Regions from separate parts of the Streptomyces sp. NPDC002577 genome, predicted to be linked through region 2. Evidence: riboswitches for the same ligand, from Rfam matches in the RefSeq annotation. Region 2 holds a riboswitch; the other holds the start of a gene.
What was found. A riboswitch is a leader RNA that binds a small molecule or an ion and turns the genes downstream of it on or off. The one in region 2 is predicted to bind cobalamin.

Region 1 (4,205 bases), on a different contig from region 2:
GAAGTTGGACATCAGCGGGATCGCGCACACGGCGACCCGCAGCACGTCGTCGCCGACGGGGGGAGCCACCGCGGACTCCCGGACCGACCCGCGGAGCGAGACCCGCAGCCCGTCCTCCTCGTCGATCCCGAGACCGTGCCGGAACGGCAGCACACCGAGCGTATGGCGGCCCGTGAGCTGGTGCAGCATGTCGAGTCCCGGCTCGAGGAGGGACACGTCCCCGCGGAACTTGTTCACCAGGAACCCGGCGATCAGCGCCTGGTCCTCGGGGCTGAGTAGCGCGACCGTACCGAAGAACGACGCGAAGACCCCTCCCCGGTCGATGTCGCCCACGACGACGACCGGCAGCCGCGCGGCCCGCGCGATGCCCATGTTGACGATGTCCGTGCGCCGCAGATTGATCTCGGCGGGGCTGCCCGCCCCCTCACAGATCACCGCGTCATACGTGCCCCGCAACTCCTCCAGGCACTCCAGGACGGTGCCGAGCAGGGCCTCCTGACGGCCGCCGTGGTAGCCGCGGGCACTCAGCTCACCGACCGGCTTGCCCATGAGCACGACCTGGCTGCTGCGGTCGCTGCCGGGCTTGAGCAGCACGGGGTTCATGAGCGCCGTCGGCTCGACGCGCGCCGCCTGCGCCTGCATGGCCTGCGCCCGCCCGATCTCGGCACCCTCCCGCGTGACGAACGAGTTCAGGGACATGTTCTGCCCCTTGAAGGGCGCGACCTTGACCCCCTGCCGCACGAGCCACCGGCAGATCCCGGCGGTGACGACACTCTTCCCGGCATCGGAGGTGGTCCCGGCCACCAACAGCCCGCCACCGCTCATGAGTTCCCTCCGCGTCTCGTACGCGCGGAGGCCTGCCCGCGCACCAGTGCTCCCGCGGCGCTCACGCCGAGGGCAAGCCAGCCAACCCGCCGGGAAAGCCGCACGGCCCGCTCGATGTCGGCCACCTCAACGGCTCGCCCGGAGCCGTTGAGCACAGGCCGGTGCTCGACTTTTCCGCCGTACGAAAGTGTCCCGCCGAGCCGTACGCCGAGCGCCCCCGCGAACGAGGCCTCGACGACCCCGGCGTTGGGGCTCGGATGCTTGGCGGCATCCGCATGCCAAGTCCGCACGGCCCCCCGCGGGTCGCCCCCGGCAACCGCGGCGAGCACAGCGGTGAGCCGCGCCCCCGGCCACCCCGCGACGTCGTCGAGCCGCGCGGAAGCCCACCCGTACCGCCGGTGCCTGGGCGACTTGTGCCCCACCATCGCGTCCAGCGTGTTGACGGCCCGGAACCCCACAAGGCCCGGCACACCGCCCACCGCACCCCAGACGAGCGCACCCACCACGGCGTCCGACGTGTTCTCGGCGACGGACTCGACCACGGCCCGCGCGATGCCATCGGCGTCCAGCGCCTGTGGATCGCGTCCGCACAGATGCGGCAGCCGCTCCCGTGCGCCCTCGACGTCCCCGGCGGCCAGCGCCCCGCCGACGGCCCGCGCCTCGCGGCCCAGCGAGGTGCCGCCGACCACGGCCCAGGTCGCGGCGGCGGTCAGCGCGACGGAGGCGGTACGGGAGGTGCGTACGGAACGGGCGGCCAGCGCGGCGAGAGCGGTCGCGCCCCCGGCGCACACCGCGGTCTGCAGCGCGCCCCATCCGCGGTGGTCCCGCCACAGCGCACGCTCCACGGCGGCCGCGGCGCGGCCGAACGCGGCGACCGGATGGCCCCGGCGCGGATCGCCGAGGAGCAGGTCGGCCAGGAGGCCGGCGGCGGCGCCGTATGCGAAGACACGTCCGCGTCCGGCACGTTCGGCATGCGTGGAACCAGCCGGATGCATCGGATCGGCCGAAGGCATGGGGTCAGCCCGCCGATACGCCTGGAAGATTCCTCGTACTTCTCAACACATCGGGCAACGGGCAGTCGCGCATGGCGATATGTCCTCACTCAGGGTCCGCGCCCTGGTTCGACGTGACCGGCGGTGAGAGTCTCCTGGCTCCCGGATCTACGCTTCCCCCGGCCTTCCAACCCGTCCGTACGGGCCGTGACTTCCGTGTGGGGGAGCGCTCCCCGGTGACAGTGGCGGGACCGCGCCGGATTCGCACCGGCTTCCTCTCCTGCCGCCGTATATGGCTCCGGAAGTCCACCACGCCCCCCGAAGGCCCGTCAACTCGCACTTGACCTGCGACGGGAGAGTGTGCGAAGGGCCACACACGGGCGTGTGCCGTGCCGCACACACCTGGGGCGGGCATGCGTGTGGGGTGCGGGACGCTCCTGCGTCCCGCACCCCACACAAAGGCCCAAGCCGATTGCCGTCAGGCGACGATCAGATAGATCCCGTACCCGACGGCCGCCGCGCAGAGCGCGAAGCACGCGTACGCGCCGCTGACCGCGAGGGCCGCGGAGTCGCCCTGCTCCGTCGCCCGCTGCCGCTTGGAGAGGCCGACGATGCCCAGGGTGAACAGGCCCACGAGGGCCACGGTGACCACGAGGCTGACTCCGAAGACGGAGCCGAGAGCTGCCCAGTCGATCTTCATGCTGCTCTTTCCTTACACCGATGCGGTCTTGGCGGGCTCCGGCGAGGCGCCGGGCGGTGCCGGGATGGTGGCCTTCAGGTCGCCGTCGAGCGCGGCAGGGAGGGCGCCCTCGGTCGCTGCGTCGACGTCCCCGGCGGGGCCGGTGCTGTCGTCGGCGGCGCGGCCGTCGCTGACGTCGTTGACGTTGTCCTGGGTGACCGGCTGGCGGCGCGACAGCGCCCAGATCACACCGGCCCCGACGACCAGCAGCGCACCGGTGAGGATGACGCCCCACGTGCCCTGCTTCGTGAGGAACTCGGCGGCCGCGCCGACGAGCCCGGCGGCCGGCAGCGTCAGGCACCAGGCGACGAACATGCGGGTCGCGGTCGACCAGCGGACCACGGCGCCCTTGCGGCCGATGCCCGCGCCCATCACGGCACCCGAGCAGGACTGGGTGGTGGAGAGGGAGAAGCCGAGGTGGGAGGAGGCGAGGATGACCGTCGCGGCGCTGGTCTGCGCGGCGAAGCCCTGCGGCGGCGCAAGGTCGGTCAGGCCCTTGCCCATGGTGCGGATGATGCGCCAGCCGCCCAGGTAGGTGCCCATCGCGATGGCGAGGCCGGCGGAGAGGATGACCCAGACCGGCGGGTTGGAGCCCGGGGAGAGGACACCGCCCGTGACCAGGGCCAGCGTGATGATGCCCATGGTCTTCTGCGCGTCGTTGGTGCCGTGGGCGAGGGAGACGAGGCCCGCGGAGGCGATCTGTCCGGCGCGGTAGCCGGGGGCCGTCGCCTTGTCGTCGGCGCGGCTGCCTATGCGGTACGTCAGACGGGTGGCCAGCATCGCGGCGACGCCGGCGACGACCGGCGCGGCGACGGCCGGTATCAGCACCTTGGTGACGACGGTGCTGCCGTTGACCGACGACCAGCCGGCGGACATCACGGCGGCGCCGATCAGGCCGCCGAAGAGGGCGTGGGACGAGCTGGAGGGGAGGCCCAGAAGCCAGGTCAGCAGATTCCAGAGGATCGCGCCGACGAGCGCCGCGAAGATCACCTCGGTTCTGATGCCTTCTTCGTTGATGATGCCGCCGGAGATCGTCTTGGCGACCTCCACGGAGAGGAAGGCTCCGACGAGGTTCAGTGCGGCGGACATGGCCACCGCCGTCTTCGGTCGCAGAGCGCCTGTCGAGATGGTCGTCGCCATCGCGTTGGCTGTGTCGTGGAAACCGTTCGTGAAATCGAACACGAGAGCGGTGACGATCACGATCCCGAGGAGAAGCGTGATGTGTTCCATTTACCCAGGCTTCTGTTTGACGTCATTGGCAAGTGGACCGTAGGCAACCTGAGTGAACGGAAGATGAACTGGGTGGGGCTGCAGGGTGGCCCTAACTGGTGTGCTGCCACTCCGGTTCCGTTTGGAGTGGCAGCGCAGTCGATCATGAAGGTCGGGGAAAGCCCGGAATTTCGGCGGAACCGCGCGTTCCGCCGCGCTCGGACCGTCCCCGCATGCCCCCTGACTATCCCCGGGCGAACCTCCGCAGCGCCGTCATCGAGCCGTTGAAGAGATTCTGGTCACCCGGCAGGCTGCCGCTGTTGTCGTGCTGCCAGAAGGTCCAGTACTGCCAGCCCGCGGGCAGGGACCCGGCGGACGCGTTGTAGTGGGCGAGCCACAGGGCGTGGTTCGAGGCGAAGGCCGCGCTGTTGCCGGTGCAC
Region 2 (4,205 bases):
TGTTGGTCCCGAGGCGTACCGCGATGCCGTGCCTGCGGGCCAGTTGGGAGACGACGAACAGGCCGATCCGCCCGTCCTGGAGAAGGCTCGCGACGTTGACCTGGTCCGGGTCGGCGAGGAGGGCGTTGAGCTTGTTCTGCTCGGTGACGGGCATGCCGAGGCCGCGGTCCTCGACCTCGACGGCAAGACCGGAGGTGACCTCGCCGACACGCAGCAGGACCTGGGTTCCCGGGGCGGAGAACGCGGTGGCGTTCTCGACGAGTTCGGCGAGCAGGTGGATGACGTCGGCGACGGCGTGCCCGCGCAGGTTGCCGTCGATGGGCGGCACGAGCTTGACGCGCGAGTATTGCTCGACCTCCGCGATGGCCGAGCGCAGGACTTCGGTCATGGAGACGGGGTTGGTCCACTGGCGGCGGGAGACCGCGCCACCGAGCACGGCGAGGTTCTCGGCGTGCCGGCGGGTGCGGGTGGCCAGATGGTCGACGTGGAAGAGGCGCTTGAGCAGTTCGGGGTCCTCGACCTCGTGCTCCAGGTCGTCGAGGATCGTGATCTCGCGGTGCACGAGCGACTGGAGCCGTCGCGCGAGATTGACGAAGACCTCGACCTTCTGCTCGCTTCCGGCCTGGCTGGAGAGCTGGGCGGCCTTGACCACGGAGGCCACGGCCACGTCGTGGGCGCGGGAGAGTTCGTCGGCGAGCTGGGCGAAGTCGTCGTCCTTCGGGGCGGCCTGGGCAGGAGTACGCCGAGCCGGCGGTGGCCCGTCTCCCCTGCGCAGCGCCTCTACGACGTCACGCAGGTCGGACTGGCTTCGAGCGGCTGTGCGGCGCAGGACACCGATGCGGTCGCGGACGGTCCTCGCGGCACGATCGGCCGCGACGGCGGCGATCACGATCCCCGCCAGTGTGACCCCGACGGCTCCGGAGAGCACGGCCCACAGCGTGGGGCTCGGCGCGACACCCGTCGATCGGACGGTGAACAGCACGGCGGCGCACGCGCTCAGGGCGACCGCGACGGGGGGCAGTACCGCGATACGGAGCAGCTGCGGCCGTATGGGCAGCTGCTGCGGCACGGCACGGCCGCCCGGATTGCCGTGCCGCCCGCCTTCACGGCGGTCTGCACGTGCGGCCGGTGCACGAAGGTGAGACATCAGCGTCCTCGTACGAATGCTTAAGGTGCGTCGGGGTGCGTGGGGGTACTTCGCGTTGCGTGGGGGTACGGCGGAGTGGTGCGGAGTGGGCGTGGTGCGCCTGCGCGCTCCGGCGTACGGCGCGACTCAGGCATGCGGCATCGCAGTGCCGTGCGTGAAGCCGGGCAGGGCCCTGCGTCGCGCCACGAACACTGACGGTAGTCGCCAACTCATCATGTGCGTCGGGCAGTTGACAAACTGGGGTGGGCAACGTCCCGCTCTGGTGTGACGCTTCGAGCGACAGTACGAAATTCAGACCGGACCGGCGTTCGCATCACGACACCACGTCCGCATGACGCTCAGCGGCATCCTGGGCCACGTACGACGAGACGGGCGCGGTCTCGTACGTCCCGACGCCCGTCGAACAGATCGCGGCGTTCATCGACAGCCTGGAACTCGTGGAGCGCCGACTGCGGAACGCCCTACCGGAACCGCCCTGCTGGTCACACGCTTGATGCCGACCAGGACCTGGTAGCGCTCTCGTCCGGCGAACTCCGCCATGTCCCAGACCGCCGGGCGTCCTGCCTCTGCACACAGGTGCAGGACCTGTCCCTCGCTCGACCACACCCCGACGTGCGCGCCGTACGCATCGTCCGTGGCGTTGAACAGCAGCAGATCCAGCGGCCGCGCCTTCGGAACGCGGATCGTGGACCGCGTATCGCTCCACAGGTCACTCGAACGCACATCTGGCGGAGCCAGGCCGAAGTGCCGGAGCACCTCGTAGGCGAACAGCTGGCAGTTCGCGCCCGCCGCCAAGCCGGGCCGTCGCGCCACGGCCGGCGACCCCGGAAAGCGGTGGCCCACGTAGGGAACGCTCCAGAGCGAGGACGGGAGTTGGTCGAGCACCGGCCCTCCCCACGGACCACTAGGGCAGAAGGCGGCAGTTCAGTCGGCGTCGGTCATGCAGTGTGTCAACAGGTCGGCGGTGACCGGATCCACCACTCGGTAGCGGACGACGCGTCCCTCCTTCTCGCCTGCCACGATGCCGGCGGCGCGGAGCAGGCGCAGGGCCTGCGACACGGCCGGGTCGTTCATACCGGTCGCGACCGCGAGGTCGGAGACGGCGAGGGGCCCCGTCTGCTGCAGGGCCAGCAGGAGAGCGAGGCGCCCGGGGTCGGCGAGCAGCGAGAAGCGCTCGGCCCAGGCGCGTACGCGGCGGGGCTCACCGATGGCAGCGATGGCGTCGCAGACCCGGTGGCCGTCGATGGTCCGGCGGTCGGCGCGCTCGGCGGGAACTAGATGCATGGGGTCATCTTTCCAGGAAGCCGAATGTGACATTGCATACCTGCGTAGCTGTGCAGCTATGCAGGAGCGGGCCTCCGCCTCTACGGTGGTGAGGCCGTGGTGTTCGGGAAGACCGGTGAAAACCCTGAGGAGTTGGCGGGGTTCAGGCCGGAGCGGCCCTCGCCACTGTGATCGGGGAGTTTCCGTCCCAGTTGAGAACGGTCACTGTCCGCCGCAAGGCGGGTGGGAAGGCCGGGGCGGACACGGCGACCCGTAAGCCAGGAGACCGGCCACGGCATCTCACGAAGTGATCCACGAGGTGCTGGAGCGTGACCGAATGACCCTGCCCACCGGGCCTGCCACTTTTCACTGGCGACGCGAGGACACCGTCCGTACCGCCGGACTCCTGGCGGTGATCGCCGCCCTCCATGTCGTCGCCTTCGGCGTACTGTTCCTGCTCGTCGTGCCGGAGCACTACGAGGTCGGTTCCAAGGTGTTCGGCATCGGGCTGGGGGTGACCGCTTACACGCTGGGCATGCGGCACGCCTTCGACGCCGATCACATCGCCGCGATCGACAACACCACCCGCAAGCTGATGGCCGACGGCAAACGGCCGGTGTCGGTGGGCTTCTGGTTCGCGCTCGGCCACTCGAGCGTGGTCGTCGTCCTGACCGCGCTGGTCGCGGGCGGCACACAGCTCGCCGGCGCCCTCATGAACGACGACTCCCGCACCCATCAGGCCCTCGGCGTCGTCGGAACGACCATCTCCGGAACCTTCCTCTATCTCATCGCGGCGCTCAACCTCGTGGCGCTCGTCGGCATCCTGCGGGTCTTCCGGGCGATGCGCTCCGGTACGTACGACGAGGTCGAACTCGAACAGCACCTGGACTCACGGGGATTCATGAACCGCATCCTCGGCCGCTTCACCAAGTCCATCACACGCCCTGGGCAGATGTTCCCGCTCGGCTTCCTCTTCGGCCTCGGCTTCGACACCGCCAGCGAGGTCACCCTGATGGTGATGGCGGGCAGCGGCGCCGCGGCCGGACTGCCCTGGTACGCGATCCTCTGCCTGCCCCTGCTGTTCGCCGCCGGTATGAGCCTGTTCGACACCCTCGACGGCACCTTCATGAACTTCGCATACCAGTGGGCCTTCTCCAACCCCGTACGCAAGGTGTTCTACAACCTCACCATCACCGGCCTGTCCATCGCCGTCGCCTTCCTCATCGGCACGATCGAACTGGTCGGCGTGCTGCACGAAAAGCTCGACCTCGGCGACGCCGTGACCGGCTGGATCGCCGGACTCGACCTGGACAACGTCGGGTTCATCATCGTCGGCCTGTTCATCGTCGTGTGGGCCGCCGCGCTCGCGTACTGGCGGCTGGCCAAAGTGGAGCAGCGGTGGGCGGTCCACTCCGTCGAGGGCGGCTGACCTCGACGGAGCGGACCGCTCCGCTGCCGGACGCCTCGCGGGGGCCGGTTCCCTACTGGTTCTCTACTGGGACCGGGACCCCGCGCCGCGGCCTCGGGCGACCGCGTAGGCCGCCCCTGCCAGGCCCAGGACGCCCACGACCAGACCGGCGATGCCGAGGCCGCGGGCGGTCGAGTCACTGGTGTCCGAGGCGGCCGGCTGGGAGCTCCCGGAATTCTTCGAGCTCGCCGGCGACGTGGTCGCGGTGCCGCCTTCCTCGGTGCCCTTGGCGGTGAGCTTCAGCACCGGCGCCGGGTTCTCCGGCTCGTCGCCGCCCTGTTCGGTCTGCTCGATCCAGCGGGCGATCTTTCCGTCGGAGTACGTCTG

Region 1: it holds a riboswitch for cobalamin, as region 2 does, so the genes downstream of both, ACWD4J_RS03250 (cobalamin biosynthesis protein) here and ACWD4J_RS18760 (HoxN/HupN/NixA family nickel/cobalt transporter) in region 2, are expected to answer to the same signal.

What each region holds. Positions count from the first base shown of each region.
Region 1 covers NZ_JBSFWK010000001.1:719,365-723,569, forward strand. The annotation lists gene ACWD4J_RS03245 (cobyric acid synthase) at 1-825, opposite strand, end outside; gene ACWD4J_RS03250 (cobalamin biosynthesis protein) at 822-1,820, opposite strand; cobalamin riboswitch at 1,966-2,095, opposite strand; gene ACWD4J_RS03255 (hypothetical protein) at 2,296-2,517, opposite strand; gene ACWD4J_RS03260 (anion permease) at 2,530-3,786, opposite strand; gene ACWD4J_RS03265 (lysozyme) at 4,010-4,205, opposite strand, start outside.
Region 2 covers NZ_JBSFWK010000012.1:121,663-125,867, forward strand. The annotation lists gene ACWD4J_RS18745 (ATP-binding protein) at 1-1,147, opposite strand, end outside; gene ACWD4J_RS18750 (hydrolase) at 1,565-2,032, opposite strand; gene ACWD4J_RS18755 (ArsR/SmtB family transcription factor) at 2,072-2,431, opposite strand; cobalamin riboswitch at 2,512-2,719, shown strand; gene ACWD4J_RS18760 (HoxN/HupN/NixA family nickel/cobalt transporter) at 2,748-3,839, shown strand; gene ACWD4J_RS18765 (YcnI family protein) at 3,903-4,205, opposite strand, start outside.